Regions from separate parts of the Streptomyces sp. NPDC001339 genome, predicted to be linked through region 1. Evidence: riboswitches for the same ligand, from Rfam matches in the RefSeq annotation. Region 1 holds a riboswitch; each other region holds the start of a gene.
What was found. Region 1 has a riboswitch for cyclic di-AMP ahead of ACFY12_RS32785 (M23 family metallopeptidase). Riboswitches for the same ligand answer to the same signal wherever they lie in the genome.
Positions count from the first base shown of each region.

Region 2: it holds a riboswitch for cyclic di-AMP, as region 1 does, so the genes downstream of both, ACFY12_RS12295 (M23 family metallopeptidase) here and ACFY12_RS32785 (M23 family metallopeptidase) in region 1, are expected to answer to the same signal.
Region 3: it holds a riboswitch for cyclic di-AMP, as region 1 does, so the genes downstream of both, ACFY12_RS17865 (transglycosylase family protein) here and ACFY12_RS32785 (M23 family metallopeptidase) in region 1, are expected to answer to the same signal.
Region 4: it holds a riboswitch for cyclic di-AMP, as region 1 does, so the genes downstream of both, ACFY12_RS04810 (NlpC/P60 family protein) here and ACFY12_RS32785 (M23 family metallopeptidase) in region 1, are expected to answer to the same signal.

Region 1 covers NZ_JBIAWT010000016.1:117,578-121,755, forward strand. The annotation lists gene ACFY12_RS32775 (M16 family metallopeptidase) at 1-82, shown strand, start outside; gene ACFY12_RS32780 (M16 family metallopeptidase) at 121-1,503, shown strand; cyclic di-AMP (ydaO/yuaA leader) riboswitch at 1,748-1,904, shown strand; gene ACFY12_RS32785 (M23 family metallopeptidase) at 1,917-2,717, shown strand; gene ACFY12_RS32790 (GntR family transcriptional regulator) at 2,933-3,622, shown strand; gene ACFY12_RS32795 (HPr family phosphocarrier protein) at 3,899-4,178, opposite strand, start outside.
Region 2 covers NZ_JBIAWT010000004.1:24,926-29,103, reverse strand. The annotation lists gene ACFY12_RS12305 (hypothetical protein) at 1-247, shown strand, start outside; gene ACFY12_RS12300 (PP2C family protein-serine/threonine phosphatase) at 713-1,867, shown strand; cyclic di-AMP (ydaO/yuaA leader) riboswitch at 2,309-2,453, shown strand; gene ACFY12_RS12295 (M23 family metallopeptidase) at 2,465-3,766, shown strand; gene ACFY12_RS12290 (aldo/keto reductase) at 3,900-4,178, shown strand, end outside.
Region 3 covers NZ_JBIAWT010000005.1:547,921-552,098, reverse strand. The annotation lists gene eno (phosphopyruvate hydratase) at 1-608, opposite strand, end outside; gene ACFY12_RS17865 (transglycosylase family protein) at 1,073-1,765, opposite strand; cyclic di-AMP (ydaO/yuaA leader) riboswitch at 1,773-1,982, opposite strand; gene ACFY12_RS17860 (transglycosylase family protein) at 2,213-3,598, opposite strand; gene ACFY12_RS17855 (cytochrome P450) at 3,885-4,178, opposite strand, start outside.
Region 4 covers NZ_JBIAWT010000001.1:1,124,438-1,128,615, forward strand. The annotation lists gene pcrA (DNA helicase PcrA) at 1-1,446, opposite strand, end outside; cyclic di-AMP (ydaO/yuaA leader) riboswitch at 2,011-2,173, shown strand; gene ACFY12_RS04810 (NlpC/P60 family protein) at 2,182-3,408, shown strand; gene ACFY12_RS04815 (hypothetical protein) at 3,488-3,841, opposite strand; gene ACFY12_RS04820 (NlpC/P60 family protein) at 4,166-4,178, shown strand, end outside.

The DNA of each region.
Region 1 (4,178 bases):
ACCCGCAGAAGGCACGGCATCCGCCGAACCCACCGGCGCCACCGACGCCGCCGACACCGAGGAAGGGGAGGCGGACCAGTGAGCGACGCCACCACCCGCGCAGATTCTCCCGAGAGCACCATGGACTTCCACCCGCAGCCGCACGGCGGCGCGCCCAAGCCGTGGGCCTTCCCGGCCCCCGACCGCGGCCAACTGGCCAACGGCCTCACCCTCCTGACCAGCCACCGGCCCGGCCAGCAGGTCTTCGCCGTCGAGATCAACCTGGTGGCTCCGCTGGACGCCGAGCCCGAGGGCCTGGACGGCGTCGCCACGATCATGGCGCGCGCCCTGTCCGAGGGCACCGACAAGCACTCCGCCGAGGAGTTCGCCGCCGAGCTGGAGCGCTGCGGCGCCACGCTGGACGCGCACGCCGACCACCCCGGCCTGCGGGTCTCGCTGGAGGTCCCGGCCTCCCGGCTGCCGCGCGCGCTCGGGCTCCTCGCCGACGCGCTGCGGGCCCCCGCGTTCCCGGAGAGCGAGATCGAGCGGCTGGTACGCAACCGTCTCGACGAGATCCCGCACGAGCTCGCCAACCCGGCCCGGCGTGCCGCGATGGCCCTGTCCAAGGAGCTGTTCCCGGCCACCGCCCGGATGTCCCGGCCCCGCCAGGGCACCGAGGAGACCGTCGCCCGCATCGACGCCGCCGCCGTCCGCGCGTTCTACGACGCCCACGTCCGGCCCGCCACGGCCACCGCGGTCGTCGTCGGCGACTTCACCGGCGTCGACCTGGACGCGGCGCTCGCCGAGACTCTGGGCGCCTGGAGCGGCCCGGCGGCCGAGCCGCTGAAGGCCGCGCCGGTCGTCGCCGACGACACCGGCCGGGTGGTGATCGTGGACCGCCCCGGGGCCGTCCAGACCCAGCTGCTCATCGGCCGTATCGGCGCCGACCGGCACGACCGGGTGTGGCCCGCGCAGGTCCTCGGCACGTACTGCCTGGGCGGCACCCTCACCTCCCGTCTGGACCGCGTGCTGCGCGAGGAGAAGGGCTACACCTACGGTGTGCGCTCCTTCAGCCAGGTGCTGCGCTCCACCGCCCCCACGTCCCCCGAGGGAGCCACCGGCGCCGCACTGCTCGCCATCAGCGGCTCGGTGGACACCGAATCCACCGTTCCGGCGCTGGAGGACCTGTTCCAGGTGCTGCGGACCCTCGCGGCGGAGGGGCTGACGGACGACGAGCGCGATGTCGCCGTGCGGAACCTCGTCGGCGTCGCCCCGCTGAAGTACGAGACCGCGGCGGCCGTCGCGGGCACCCTCGCCGACCAGGTCGAGCAGCAGCTCCCGGACGATTTCCAGGCGCAGTTGTACGTCCGGCTCGCGGAGACCGGCACGGTCGAGGCGACCGCGGCGGTGGTCAGCGCCTTCCCGGTGGACCGCCTGGTGACGGTCCTGGTGGGGGACGCGGCGCAGATCGCCGAGCCGGTGAAGGCGCTGGGTCTCGGTGAGGTGACGGTCGTCAGCGGCTAGGCCCTCCCGCCCCGGCCCCCGGTGGGCCGGCTGACTCCCCGTCGCCTGATGGTGGCTCAGTCGACGATGCGGCTCCCGTGGTGCCCAGCGCCACGGGAGCCGTCGTATGTCCGGTTTGGTAGGGCTGGTTGTACTGGTTCTTGTGGCATCCCGCACAAAAGACAGGTTCCGCTTGGCGGAGGAAAGTGGCCCCGATTACCGTCTGTCCGGCTGTTCGTCACACCACCGCCACACCAGTGGCAGCGGACAGCGATCGCCGAGTCCCCGTACGGCGCGAGCCAGGGGAGCCGGGGACCCACATGTCCCCTGGGGTGAATCGGACTCCTCCCCGGAGGAGCCCGTAGGAGACCTTCCTGCTCCGAACCCGTCAGCTAACCCGGTAGGCGAGAGGGAAGGAAAGGACAAGCCAGCACATGGCGTTCACCCGTGCCACCGGGAAGCACCGCGGTCCGAGCCGTACCGCTCGTAAGACCCGTAACCTCGCCGGCATAGCCACCCTCGCGGCCTCCGGTGTGGTCGCCTCCGTGGCCTCGCCGGCGCTGGCCGCCACGGACGAGGCGCACGGCCATGACACCGGCCTCCAGCAGGCCGTCGTCCTGGGTGACGAGCTCGCCAGCCGCATCGAGGCGCAGGCCGACGACCAGCAGGCCGCCGCCGAGCTGGCCGCCCTGGAGGCGAAGGCCGAGGCCGTGGCCAAGCAGCGGGCCGAGGAAGCCAAGCGGCACGCCGAGGAGGCCCGGAAGAAGGCCGAGGAGGAGCGCGAGGCCAAGGAGCGCGCCGCCCGCGACGCCGAGCGCAAGCGCCTCAACAGCTTCGTCGCCCCGATAGCCGGCTCGTACGTCTCGACCAGCTACAAGGCCTCCAGCGGCCTGTGGTCCTCCGGCAGCCACACCGGCGTCGACTTCCACGCCGGCTCCGGGACCTCGGTCCACGCCGTCGGCATGGGCACCGTCGTCGAGGCCGGCTGGGGCGGCGCGTACGGAAACAACATCGTGATCAAGATGAACGACGGTACGTACACCCAGTACGGCCACCTCTCGTCGATCGGCGTCTCGGTCGGCCAGCAGGTGACCCCCGGCCAGGAGATCGGCCTCTCCGGCGCCACCGGCAACGTCACCGGCCCGCATCTGCACTTCGAGGCCCGCACCACCGCCGAGTACGGCTCGGACATCGACCCGGTCTCGTACCTGCGGTCGCACGGCGTGGACGTCTGAGCGGCTTCCGCCGCCTCACCTCCGGCCCACCGCGGCGCCTTGGAACGCGGTCCATAACCAGGGCGCCCGGCCTTCCACCGTCCACGCCCGGGTATTGGCCAAAAAATATCCCTGAATAGCAGGAGTCCGTCGGAAAAGCCGCCCCCGTCGAATAGAGTCGCGGAAAAGTCGCCGACCGGCGGCGTTTCCCGGGGATTACGGCGGAGGCACGGACGATGCGAGGCCATATTTCCGCGCATGCGGTGTGCACGGCGATTCGCGAGGACATCGTCTCCGGCGCACTGGCGCCGGGGAGTCGGCTGATCGAGGAGATCCTGGCGGCGCGCTACGGCGTCTCCAGGGTGCCGGTCCGCGAAGCGCTGCGCACCCTGCAGTCGGAGGGCTTTGTCACCACCCGCCACCACGCGGGCGCCTGCGTCGCCGCGCTCAGCGAGCAGGAGGCCGCGGACCTTCTCGACATCCGCGCGCTGCTGGAGCCGCTGGGCGCCGCCCGCGCCGCCGTCCGCCGCACCCCGGCCCACCTGAAGGTGTTGCGCGGCCTGGTCCGGCTCGGCCGTGCCCGGGCCCGTCACGGCAACCCCGCGGACCTGCGCCAACTGGATGGCTGGTTCCACGAGACGCTCGCCCAGGCGGCCGGCAGTCCCAGCCTGACCGCGCTGCTCACCCAGCTGCGGCGCAAGATCGAGTGGATGTACGCGGTCGACCTGCCGGACCGGTCCGGTGAGTCGTGGGACGAACACGGCGCGGTACTGGAAGCGGTGGCCCGGGGCGACGCGGAACGGGCCCGTGCCCTGATGGCCGCGCACATCGAGCGCTCTCTTCCGGTGTACCGGCTACGGCACCCCGTCACGGCCGAGGTGAGGGATCCGAAACGGCCCGTCAACACGGCGCGTGCCCGTTCTTAACAAGCACGCCGTATACAAAGAGGCGCCGGAATGAGGAGAGGCGCTGGAATGGGATTCGCGCGCCCATTTGTCCGGACGCGGTTTGTGCTCGGCGCGCTGTCGCGCAATGACCCACCGGGGAATTCTCTGCCGAGGAATGCCCAGCTGCCGAGGAATGCCTCGCTGAGGAATGCATTGCCGGGGAATGCAAGAACGGCCCCGTCGCGGCGACCGTTTTCCGGTCACCGCGACGGGGCCGCCGCAGGTCGTACGGGCCGCTGCTGGACCCGCTGGGACTCAGACGGTCTCGGGGAGCTCCTCGAGACCCTCGGCCACCAGCTTCGCCAGGCGGTCGAGCGCTGCCTCGGCACCCTCGGCGTCCGAGGCCAGCACGATCTCCTCGCCGCCCTGGGCGCCCAGGCCCAGGACCGCCAGCATGGAGGCCGCGTTGACCGGGTTGCCGTCCGCCTTGGCGATCGTCATCGGGACGCCGGAGGCGGTGGCCGCACGGACGAAGATCGACGCGGGGCGGGCGTGCAGCCCCTCGGTCCAACCGACAGTGACGCGGCGCTCAGCC
Region 2 (4,178 bases), on a different contig from region 1:
GAAGTTCGATGAGCTGAGCGCCGTGATCTCAAGCCAGGGATACTCCATCGAGCCGGACGATGACCCCTCGGGCACCGACGACATCCGGCGATATCGGGTGTCCGAGTCCGGCGCCAGGATTTTCGTCATCGCCGAAGTCGACCCCTACGGGCTCCGTGACGTCGATCCGGACGACCCCACCGAGGAACAGGTGGGGGACGTGTGGGCCATCAGTGTGTCCCCAGCCTGGTGGTCGGCTCGGAGGTAGCGGAAGTAAGTGAGTGAGTCGGGACTCGTCCTGACGGTGTGAAAACGGTACGGCGGGCGTTCTTGTGGGCGCCCGCCGTATCGCATTTTCCGGGTGCGGGTGCGGATACGGACGGGTGCGGGGACGGATGCGGACGGGGGCGGGGACGCGGACCTGTACGAAGCCGTGCCCTTTCGCGCGCCCAGCCGTGCCCTTGCCCTTCAGCACGTAGAGCCGTGCCCCATGCCACCACTGCCGTCCGGTCCCGTCCGCCCGCGCATGAGCCATGACCCCCGCCCGCGTAGGAGCCATGACCCCGCGTACGACCCATGCCCCGTGCCCCATGCCCCATCCGGACGTCATGCCCCATCCGGACGCCGAGGATTCGCCGGACGCCCTCGCAGCGGAAAGCCTTGGGACGGGCGTCGAGGCGGCCGACACGACGGTGCCCGTACGGACGGGTGGAGCGGGAAGAGACCGGTACGGATGCGGCAGGGCGACAGCCCCTCTACGGGCGACGACGGGGAGTGGGAGCCACGGGCCCGCCGTGCCCGGAGGCGGCTGCGGGGGCAGCACCTGGTGCGCTGGCTGCCCGTCGTTCTGCTCATCGGCGGCCTCGCCTTCGAGGAGGTGACGCCGCTCAGCTACACCGGCTCCCCCTTCTTCGCCGCGGCCCCGCTGGTCGCGGCGCCGCTCTTCTCGCTGGGTGCTACCGCCCTCACCGCGCTGGTCGCCGTCGCAGGCGAGATCTGGGTGGCCGCCTACCGCAGCCCCGCCTCGAACGTCCACGAGGCGGTGGCGGAGGCTGCGACGGTGTTCGTCGTGGCCCTGCTGGCGCTCGGCATCAACCGTGCGCTACGGAAGACCGAGGCCCATCTGGCGTCCGTACGGGACGTCGCGGAGGCCGCCCAGCGGGCCGTTCTGCCGGAGCCGCCGGAGCAGCTCGGCGGACGGCTCGCGGTCGCCGCCCGCTACGTGGGCGCGCGGGCGGACGCGCGGATCGGTGGCGACCTCTACGCCGTGCAGGACACCCCGCACGGCGTACGGCTGCTCGTCGGCGACGTACGCGGCAAGGGGCTGGAGGCGGTGGAGGCCGCGGTGGTCGTCATCGGTGCCTTCCGGGAGGCGGCCGAGCAGGAGGCCACGCTGGAGGCGGTGGCGGGCCGGCTGGAGCGGGCGCTGCGGCGGGAGGCCGAGCGGCGCGCGGGGATCGAGCTGGTCGAGGGGTTCGCCACGGCTGTCCTGGCGGAGGTCCCGGCCGTCGGGGAGCCCGTGCTGCGGATTCTCAATCGCGGCCATCCGGCGCCTCTGATGCTCACCCCGGACGGCGGGCTGCGCGAGCTGACGCCCTCGGCGCCGGCGCTGCCGCTGGGGATGGGCGAGGTGGCGAGCTGGCCGGACCGGGTGGACGAGACGTTCCTCCCGGCCGGTGCACTGCTGCTCTTCTTCACGGACGGCGTCACCGAAGCCCGCGATTCCCACGGCCGCTTCTACGACCCGTCGGCGCGGCTGCGGGGCCGCCACTTCGCCGGACCGGGCAGCCTCCTGGACACCCTCATCGAGGACGTGGCACGGCATACGGGCGGCGAGCAGGCGGACGATATGGCGCTGCTGGCGGTGCAGCGGCCCATGGGGGCGTAGTGAGGCGTGTGAGCTCCCGGTGTTGACGACGTGTCGACGACCGGCGTGTCGACGACGTGTTGATGACCGTGATCCGACGTCGCGCACGTCGTCACTCTAGGTGATGTCCGTGCGCCCCTCCGCATCACAATGGGCACCTGCATCGGATAACAACTGACGCACAATCGCCGAGAGATCGTTTAGCGCTCTGTGGTCAATTCGCCCTATTTGAGTGGGAATGGCGGGAAAGTTCCACGGTGCATCTCATAGGGAGTGGACAAGGATCCCGGGGGAGGCTTGGAAAATGGTCACGGCTTCTATTACTGTCCGATAACGCAGCGCGGTCGTCCCAGCCGCCGCAAGAGGCGGCACCGCGCGCCGACGCCGAATCTCGTACGCGCATTTCACGCACCTTCAACACCTCGAACGGCCCGAACGGTACGAACCGCGCGAGCTGCCCGAACCGCATGAACGGCATGAACTGCACAAGGGAACCGGGGAACCACCACCTTGGGGTGAATCGGACGCCTCAGCCAGAGGGTGCCCGTAGGAGACCTTCCTGCTCCGAACCCGTCAGCTAACCCGGTAGGCGAGAAGGAAGGAAAGGAGTCCGCCCCCGTGGCGTCCAGCAGGCCTGCCCCCGAGGCTCCGTTCGCATCCGCTCCTGCATCCGTATCCGCATCCCCGGCCCCCTTCCCCTCTGTATCTGCATCCGCATCTGCATCCGCAGCCCCCGCTGCTCCGGCCTCCCCGGATGAACTCGATGCCCGAGGCGCCTTCGACGGCCCCGGCTACGCGCGCGGCGGTGCGGACATCGCAGCGGGCCATGACGCCGACCGTGACGGTGAAGGTGACAGCGACGGCGGCAGTGACGGTGACGGCCCGTGGGAGGAGTGGAACCCCACCGAGGAGTCCGTCCGCGCCGTCCGTGGCAAGCACCGGGTGGTCAAGCAGCGCACCGGCGGGCTCGCCCGCGGCGGTACGGTCCTCGGTGTCGGCGTCATCGCGGCGGTCGGCGCGGGGGGTATGGCCACGGCGGAGGACCGCCCGCCGGTCCCGATCTCGATGCCCGACATCGGCGGGCTGGCTCACGAGATAGCCGACAGCCTGCCGGACGCCGAATCCCTCCCTGGCGTGGGCGACCTCATATCCGGCGCTGGTGCCGACGACGGCGCCAACTCCAGCGCCAACTCCGGCTCCGGCTCCGGCTCCGAGGCCAACTCCCCCTCGGCTTCAGGCCCACTCAGCGAGGCCATCGGCGCAGGCAGCGGCACCGGCGCCGGCGAGGCCCTGCGCAGCCGCATCCTCCAGCAGGCCGACGCGCAGCAGGACGCCGCCGAGGCGGAAGCTCGCGAAGCGGCCGAGAACGCCGCCGTCAAGCAGGCCGCGAAGGAAGCGGCCGAAGCCCAGAAGGCAGCCGAGAAGGCCGAGGCCGCCAAGAAAGCCGCGGAGCTGGAGGCCAAGCGTGAGGCTGAGGAGGAGGCCCGCCGTAAGGCGGAGGCCGAACGCCTCGCCCAGTTGGCGAAGAGCTTCACCGCCCCCGTCTCCTCGTACACCCTGACCGCCAGCTTCGGCCAGGCCGGCGACCGCTGGGCCGCGGACCACACCGGGCAGGACTTCGCCGCGCCGACCGGCACGCCCGTCAAGGCGGTTCACTCCGGCACCATCACCCAGGCCGGCTGGGCCGGTGCGTACGGCTACCGCATCGTGCTCACCCTCGACGACGGCACCGAGCTCTGGTTCTGCCATCTGTCCTCGATGGTGAAGACCTCCGGCAAGGTCACTACGGGCGACGTCATCGGCCGCGTCGGCGCGACGGGCAACGTCACCGGCCCACACCTCCACCTGGAGGTACGCCCCGGTGCCGGGGACCCGATAGACCCGGTGCCATGGCTTCGGGAGCACGGAATAGCCATCTGATCAACGTCACCATCTGATCAACGTCGCCATCCGGGCAACGTCACCATCTGGGCAACGGAGAACACGAGGCAACGAGAAACAAAAACAAACGGGGGGGGGAATAAACTCCCTCCCCTCAGCGCTCTCACGCCACATGACCGCGAAACTCAAAACTGTTGGTTCGCTCTCCGTCTCCCCGCTCTCCCTCGGCGGCAACGTCTTCGGCTGGACGGCCGACGAAGCCGAGTCCTTCGCCGTGCTCGACGCGTACACGGCCGCCGGCGGCAACTTCATCGACACCGCCGACGTCTACTCCGCCTGGGTCCCCGGCAACAAGGGCGGTGAGTCCGAGACCGTCATCGGCAACTGGCTGGCGTCCCGCGGTAATCGCTCCGACGTCGTCATCGCCACCAAGGTCGGCGCACACCCCGAC
Region 3 (4,178 bases), on a different contig from region 1:
CCGAGACCGGTGGCCAGGCCGCGCTCCTTCAGGACCTTCTTGAGGGTGTGGTAGACCTCGGCACCCCAGCGCAGCGCCTCGGAGAAGGACTCCGCGCCGATCGGGGCGATCATGAACTCCTGGATGTCCACGTTGGAGTCCGCGTGCGACCCGCCGTTGAGGATGTTCATCATCGGCACGGGCAGGATGTGCGCGTTCGGGCCGCCCAGGTAGCGGAACAGCGGCAGGTCGCTGGCCTCGGAGGCGGCGTGCGCCACGGCGAGGGAGACGCCCAGGATGGCGTTGGCGCCGAGCGAGCCCTTGTTGTCGGTGGCGTCCAGGTCGAACATCGCCTGGTCGATCAGCCGCTGCTCGGTCGCGTCGTAGCCGACGAGCTCCGGGCCGATCTGCTCGATGACGGCCAGCACGGCCTTCTCGACGCCCTTGCCGAGGTAGCGGTTGGGGTCGCCGTCGCGGAGCTCGATGGCCTCGAAGGCGCCGGTGGAGGCGCCGGACGGCACGGCGGCACGGCCCGTGCTGCCGTCGTCGAGGCCGACCTCGACCTCGACCGTGGGATTACCTCGCGAGTCGAGAATTTCGCGGGCTACGACGACGTCGATGGACGGCACGTTGTCTCCTTCATGGTGTGTCTGGAGTTCTGCAGCATGAGCCTAACGGCCCCGGGCGCATGCGCTCGCCGTCGGCCCGCCCCGCAGGACGAAAAGAGGCCCAAATGCGCAGTTCAACGGATGTTTCCCTGCATTGTTCGCTAGCGGGGAAATTTGCCGTATACCACACATGCCGTTATGGGATACCGCAGATGCTGCTGCGCGGTACCACGGACGCCGTCGCGGAGTACTGCGGATGCCGATGCGGCGTATCGCGGACGCCGTTGCGGAGTATCGCGGACGCCGTCGCGGGCCAGCGCAGATGCCCGGAGAGCGAGCAGCCCCGCCGCGGCACGCCGGGGGAGGGCGCGCCGCAGCGGGGCTGTCTCAGGGGGCGAGGCCGGGCGGGGGCCGGGTGGGGCTGGGCGCCCGCCGCCCGGGCCCGCGGGGTCCCGGTGCGGTTCGGCTCAGACGCCGAGCTTGGCTCAGACGCTGAGCTTCTGGCCCGGGAAGATCAGGTTCGGGTTGCCGCCGACGACCGACTTGTTGGCCTCGTAGAGGTCCTTCCAGTTGGTGCCGTGCGCCTTGGCGATCTTCGCGAGGGTGTCACCCGACTTGACGGTGTAGTTGCCCTTGCCGTCGGACTTCTTCGGGGCCTCGTACGACTTCGGGGCCGGCTCGGCCTCCTCGGCCTTCTTCTCGGCCTTGGGGGCGGCCTTCTCGGCCTTCTTCTCGACCTTCTTCTCGCTCTTCGGCGCGGACTTGGTCTGCGTGGAGGAGCCGGTGTCGACGTCGGCGGCCGGGCCACCGGAGGTCAGGCCACCGGCAGCGGCGCAGCCCCAGGCACCCGGGCCCTGCATGGCGAGGAGCTTCTCGGCGACGGCTATCTGCTGTTCCTTGGTGGCCAGGTCGGCGCGCGCCGCGTACTTGGTACCACCGGCGGCGGCCCAGCTGGAGTTGGAGAACTGCAGGCCACCGTAGTAGCCGTTACCGGTGTTGATCGACCAGTTGCCGCTGGACTCGCACTGGGCGACCTTCTCCCAGGTGGAGACCGAGGCGGCGTTGGCGGAGGTGGCACCCATCAGCGGGACGGCGACGGCGGCGCCGGCGACACCGGCGAGGGTGGCGACGCGGACGGCCTTGGAGGGACGACGGTGCTTGCCCTTGTTGATCAGCATGGTTCGTTCGTTTCCTCACCGACGCCTGCGAGGTGAGCTGTCGGGTTCGGACTGTGAGTGGCCCGGCCGGTGCGTCTGGCGCACCGGGCTTCACCCCAAGCCGACTGACCCGCTGTCACGGGCCTTGCCGGCACTTACCTTGGTTCCCCCGCTCCTGCCTACGGCGCTTACGCGTCAACTGCCTCCGACCACCGGCAGGATTCGGCGTGTGATCGAAGGGCCCGCTTTGGCGAGCGGTCATGACCGTAAGCAGTAATCCCCTTGGTGTTCAAACCCCATCTTCTGAACCAAGTTGACCGCTTTTGATCACGGCTGGGTTACATTTCCGCAGGTAGGAGCGGGTCCGACGGGGCTGGGCGACTCTCAGTTCGCCGGACGCAACGAGACCCTTGTCTCACTTTCTCCGCAACGGGTGAACGTGCCCCCATATCGGACGAAGGCGGCGAACTACGCCCCGGGGTGCCCGAGATCGAGCCGCTGGCCCGGGCGGATCAGATCCGCGTCGGAGCCGATGACGCCCTCGTTGCGCTCGTAGAGCTCGGGCCAGCCGCCGGGCAGCCGATGAGCCTGGGCGATGGCTGACAGGCTGTCACCCGGGCGCACGGTGTAGTCGCCGCCGGAGGCCGGGCCCGTAGCGCCGCCCGTACTGCCGCCCGTGCGGTGCGCGCCGTCGCCGCTGTCACCGCGGCTACCACGGTCGTCGCGGCTGTCGCGGTCGCCGCGCGAGGCGTGCCGGCCGCTGGAGGAGCGCCCGCCGTCCCCTTCACTCTCGTCCGAATTGCCGCGGTGCTTGCCCTTGGCGGGCCCCTGGTGCGGCGCGCCGGAGCTGTCCGCACGACCGGGCGCGTCATCGTCCGTACGGCCGCCGCCATCGGACGAGCCGGGAGAGTCGGAGGGAGCGGGAGAGTCGGAGGGTCCGGTGGAGCCCGACGGGTCGATGGAGTCCGAGGGGCCGGTCGAGCCGGCGGGGTCGGGCGAGCCGGAGGGATCGGTCGAACCGGACGGGTCGCTGTTACGGGACGGGTCGGCGGAGGGCGAGCCCTCCTCACCGCTCCCGTCACCGCCACCGGCACCGCGGCCGTCGCTGTCGTCGGTCGGCGCACCGGGATCAAAGGATCCGGGGGTGCGGTCCGGCCCCCGGGACGCATCGCCGGAGGGGGACTGATCATCGGAGCCGACGCCGGAGCTGGAGCCGGCGTCGGAGCCGTCAGGAGAGGAGGGCGACGGCGAAGGCGTCACATCGGAGGGCCGATCGGACGGCCGATCGGACGGCGCGCCGCCCGGGCCGTCACCGTTCCCGCCGTTCCCGCGCCACTCCCCCGAGGCGCCCGAGCGACCGTCCGAGGCACCGGCACCGTCCGTGCGGTCGGCACCGTCCGTGGAGCCGGAGCCGGAGTCAGAACGAGAACCGGAGCCGGAACCGGTACCGGAACGGGAGCCGCGACCGGAGTCGGAGCCGGTACCGTCCGCAGGGTCGGGCGTCGGGGTACCGGTGCCGCCGGGGTCGACCTGCGGCGCGCGGCCGCCCGTGGTCAGCCCCGCGTTCACCGCGCAGCTCGGCCAGGCGTCCGGCCCCCGGGCCGCGAGTATCGCCTCGGCCACCGCGATCTGCTGGGCGCGGCTGGCGTAGTCGGGGCGGGACGCGTAGGCCGAGCCGCCATGCTCGTCCCACATCTCCTGGGTGAGTTGCAGCCCGCCATAGAAGCCGTTGCCCGAGGCCGCGCTCCACACCCCGCCGCTCTCGCACTGGGCGACCTTGTCCCAGGTGGCGGTGTCGGCGGCGTGCGCACCGCCGGCGGAGAGCAGGGGCAGTGCGAGGGCGGAGCCGGTCACTCCCGCCGTGACAAAGATGGCCGGTGCTTGACGGGGGCGACGGTGTCGGCCATTCCCGGAACGCATGCGGATGCCTTTCGCGCGGCGGTTGAGTTATTCAACGACCGGTTCGAGTCTCTTTCGAACTCCTGTCGGTCATCGGTGCAAAGTAGCCGGGGTCACGGGTAGTCACAAGCCGGTGTAGTAAAGATCACGCACAGGTCACGCACCTGACGGCCCGTCACATTCTCTGCCGCATACGACCCGCCCCTGGTCAGGGGCTCGGCTCCGGATACCGCCCCCTCGGTCAGGGGCGCTCGGGTGTGAACTCCACTGGCAGCGACCGCAGTCCGCGCATGATGAGTCCGCCACGCCACCGCAAATCATCCGGATCCGCGGCAAGCCGGACGTCCGGGAGCCGGGTCAGCAGGGTCGCGAGCGCGGTCTGCCCTTCGAGCCGGGCGAGCGGTGCGCCCAGGCAGTAGTGGATGCCGTGCCCGTACCCCAGGTGCTGGTTGTCACGCCGGGTCAGATCGAGCACATCCGGTTCGGCGAAGCGCGACGGATCGCGGTCCGCGGCGGCCAGCACCACCAGGACCGG
Region 4 (4,178 bases), on a different contig from region 1:
GTAGCCCGTACGCTCCAGGACGGCCTCCAGGATCGTGGCGGGTCCGGCGCCGGACTCGACGACCGTCCGCAGCTCCTCCATGAGGACGTTGAAGCGCTTGACGGCGTTGGCGGACCGGGCGGCCATGCCGTACGCCTCGTCGACCCGGCTCAGCGCCTGCGGGAAGGTGATCTTCTCGCGGGAGGAGAGCGCGTCGATCATGGCCTCGGCGCGTTCACCGATGCCCCGCTTGGGGACGTTCAGGATGCGGCGCAGCGGGACGCTGTCCTCGGGGTTGGCGAGCACCCGCAGATACGCGAGGACGTCGCGGACCTCCTTGCGCTCGTAGAAGCGCACGCCGCCGACGACCTTGTAGGGCAGCCCGACCCGGATGAAGATCTCTTCGAAGACCCGGGACTGGGCGTTGGTGCGGTAGAAGACGGCGACGTCGCCGGCCTTGGCGTCGCCTGCGTCCGTCAGCCGGTCGATCTCGTCGGCGACGAACTGGGCCTCGTCGTGCTCGGTGTCGGCGACATAGCCGGTGATCTTGGGGCCGGCGCCGGCGTCCGTCCAGAGGTTCTTGGGCCGGCGGTTCTCGTTGCGTTCGATGACCGCGTTGGCGGCGGACAGGATCGTCTGCGAGGAGCGGTAGTTCTGCTCCAGCAGGATCGTCGTCGCCTCGGGGTAATCCTCCTCGAACTGGAGGATGTTGCGGATGGTCGCGCCGCGGAAGGCGTAGATCGACTGGTCGGCGTCACCGACGACGCACAGCTCGGCGGCGGGGATGTCGGCGGTGCCCGGGCCGACCAGTTCGCGTACGAGCGTGTACTGCGCGTGGTTGGTGTCCTGGTACTCGTCGACGAGGACATGGCGGAAGCGGCGGCGGTAGTGCTCGGCGACATCGGGGAAGGCCTGGAGCAGATGCACCGTCGTCATGATGATGTCGTCGAAGTCCAGGGCGTTGGCCTCGCGCAGCCGCGCCTGGTACATCGCGTACGCCTCGGCCAGCGTCTTCTCGAAACCGTCGGCGGCCGTTCCGGCGAAGGTCTCCTCGTCGATGAGCTCGTTCTTGAGGTTGGAGATCTTCGCGCTGAAGGACTTGGGCGGGAAGCGCTTGGGATCGAGATCCAGATCGCGGCAGACCAGGGCCATCAGGCGCTTGGAGTCCGCGGCGTCGTAGATCGAGAAGGAGGACGTGAAGCCCAGCTTCTTGCTCTCCCGGCGCAGGATGCGGACGCAGGCGCTGTGGAACGTCGAGACCCACATGGCGTTGGCGCGCGGGCCGACCAGCTCTTCGACGCGCTCCTTCATCTCACCGGCGGCCTTGTTGGTGAACGTGATCGCGAGGATCTGGCCGGGGTGGACATGGCGCTCGGCGAGGAGATGGGCGATGCGGTGGGTGAGCACCCGGGTCTTGCCGGAGCCGGCGCCGGCGACGATCAGCAGCGGGCTGCCCGAGTGCACCACGGCGGCCTTCTGCTGGTCGTTGAGCCCCTCGAGCAGCGCCGCGGGGTCGATGGCCGGGCGGGCGGCGCCGTCGCGGTAGTACGCGTCTCTCGAGGCGGGCACGTCGAACTGCCCGCCGAAGAGGTCGGCAGGGATCTCCTCCGAGGCCGGCTCGTGCTCGTCCTCGGGAGGCGGCGGGGGCTCGTCCTCGCCCTTGTGGGCGAGGTCCGCCAGGAAGCTGTCGTCAAAGAGGCTGCTCATCGCCCACCGAGTCTAGGCCGCGGCACTGACAGCGCGCTGGGGAGTGTGGACAAGTGTGGCCGGCGGGCCGGATGAACCCGGTCTGTGTACCGGCGAACGCCGTCCGTAGTGGGCCGTAGTGGCCGTAGCAGTCGTAGTGGGCGTAGTGGCCGTAGTGGGCCGTAGTGGCCCGTCGTCACTGAGGTCACGAAAAGGTTTCGGGCATATCGAACACCAGCCTTCCCAGAAGCCACACCAGTTGGCTAACGTCCTGGCTCGGGCAGCCCGCACGCCGTCGGTGACAGCACCGGCACGGGCCGCCTCCGCCGAGTCCAGACGCGCCGGAAGATCCGAACCCCGGGTCCCGGCCGGAGCCGGGGCCCCACACGCACCACCGGGGTGAATCGATCCCGCGACCGCCGCTCACAGCGGACGCCCGGACCGTAGGGCCGCCCTTCCGTCAGCCCGAACCCTTCAGCTAACCCGGTAGGCGGCACACGGAAGGAGCCGCCGGTCGTGGCGTCCCACCGCAAGCCTCGCACCAGCGTTCTCACCTCGCCCGGAAGCCGCCGTACGGCCGTCGGGCTCACCACCGCCGCGCTCGCCTCGGTGACCCTGCTCGCACAGTCCGCCCAGGCGGCACCCAGCGCGCCCCGGCCCACCCTCGAAGGGGCCGAACAGCTCGAAGAGGTCCAGCAGAAGGTCGACAGCCTCTACCGCCAGGCCGAGGTGGCCACCCAGAAGTACAACGCGGCGAAGGAGAGCGCCGACCACCAGCAGGAGACCGTCAACGACCTGCTCGACGCCGCCGCCCACCGCGCGCAGAAGATGAACGACGCGCGGCGTGAACTGGGCACCTTCGCGTCGGCGCAGTACCGCGGCGGTGGCGTGAACCCGACGGCGCGGCTGATGCTCGCCGAGGACCCGCAGCAGTTCTTCGACCGCACCCACCTGATGGAGCGGCTGACCACCCGGCAGCAGCAGGCCGTCGCCGACTACCAGGGGCAGGCGGCTGCGGCGGCGCGCCAGCGGGCCGAGGCCACCCGCGGCCTGGAGCGGCTGCAGGCGTCACAGGAGTCGCTCAAGGCGTCCAAGCGGTCCGTCCAGCAGAAGCTGGCCGAGGCCCGGCAGCTGCTGTCCCGGCTGACGGCCCAGGAGAAGGCGCGGCTGGCGGAGCTGGAGCGCCGGAAGGAGGCGGAGGCCCAGCGCAAGGCCGAGGAGGAGGCGCGCCGCCAGCAGGAGCGCGAACGGCAGCGGGAGCGGGAGCGCGAACGGCAGCAGGACGGCGGCAGGACGGATGACGGCCACTCCGGCGACCAGTCCGGTGGCGGTACGGACGGCGGCCGGCCCGGTGGCGGCACCGGCGGTGGCGGCTCCACCGGGGACGCGTACTCCACCAAGGCCGAAAAGGCCCTTGCCTTCGCCCGCTCCCAGATGGGCAAGCCGTACGTCTGGGGCGCGACCGGCCCCAACTCCTACGACTGCTCGGGCCTGACCCAGGCGGCGTGGAAGGCGGCCGGGGTCGAGCTGCCGCGGACGACCTGGGACCAGGTCAAGGTCGGCGAGCGGGTGGCGACCAACGACCTCCAGCCCGGTGACCTGGTCTTCTTCTACAACGACATCAGCCATGTCGGCATGTACATAGGCGGCGGGAAGATGATCCACGCGCCGAAGCCAGGCGCCAGCGTCCGGGAGGAGTCGATCTACTACATGCCGGTCTACGGGAACGTCCGCCCGGCCTGAGCCCTTCGCGAAGACGCCCGGGCCGCCTGCGAAGCCGCCCGGGCTGCGCGCGAAGACACCTGAGCCGCGCGCGAAGACATCACGTCCAGAGCAGAGCGATGAAGATGTTGGCGACCGTGAGCGCGCCCACCGCGCCGAAGAGCGGCTTGGCGACCTTCTCCTCGTCCCGCTTGACGTAGACCAGCGCCAGGATCACCACCAGGACGGCCATCTTCACGCCGATCTTGATGTTGTTGACGTGGTGGTCCTGGGCCTGGTGGAGGCCGACCAGCACGATGCCGGTCACCAGCATCGTCAGCGCGCCGTGCAGCATCGCTGGGACAAAGCGCGCGGTGCCCGCGCCCATCGCCTTCATCTGGGTCAGAAAGCCGCCCAGCAGGGAGGCGATACCGATGATGTGCAGGGCGACGAAGACATTGATCACTACGTCCATAGTGCTGGATCGTATCCGCCGTATAGCACGGCACTTCCGGCAGGGCGTGCACAATCGTCGCTTCGGTCACGGCAGACCGGTCCCGGCCGTACGGCCATGACGCCGCGGTCAGCCGCATGTCGGCGGCGGTCGAAACCGAACAATCCCGGGCAAGCGGGCTCATTCCCACGACAGCCCGGTCTAGCGTCCTCCTCCAGGCGGCCGGCTCACCACCATCGCCGGACTCCGCACCGGCGTCCGTCGGCCGCCCCGCCGGGAGATCCGGCGGCGGTCCGCTCCCTCGTGACGGACCGCCGCCGGATCCACGGCCCGCAAGGGAAGGAAGTGACGGCCACCG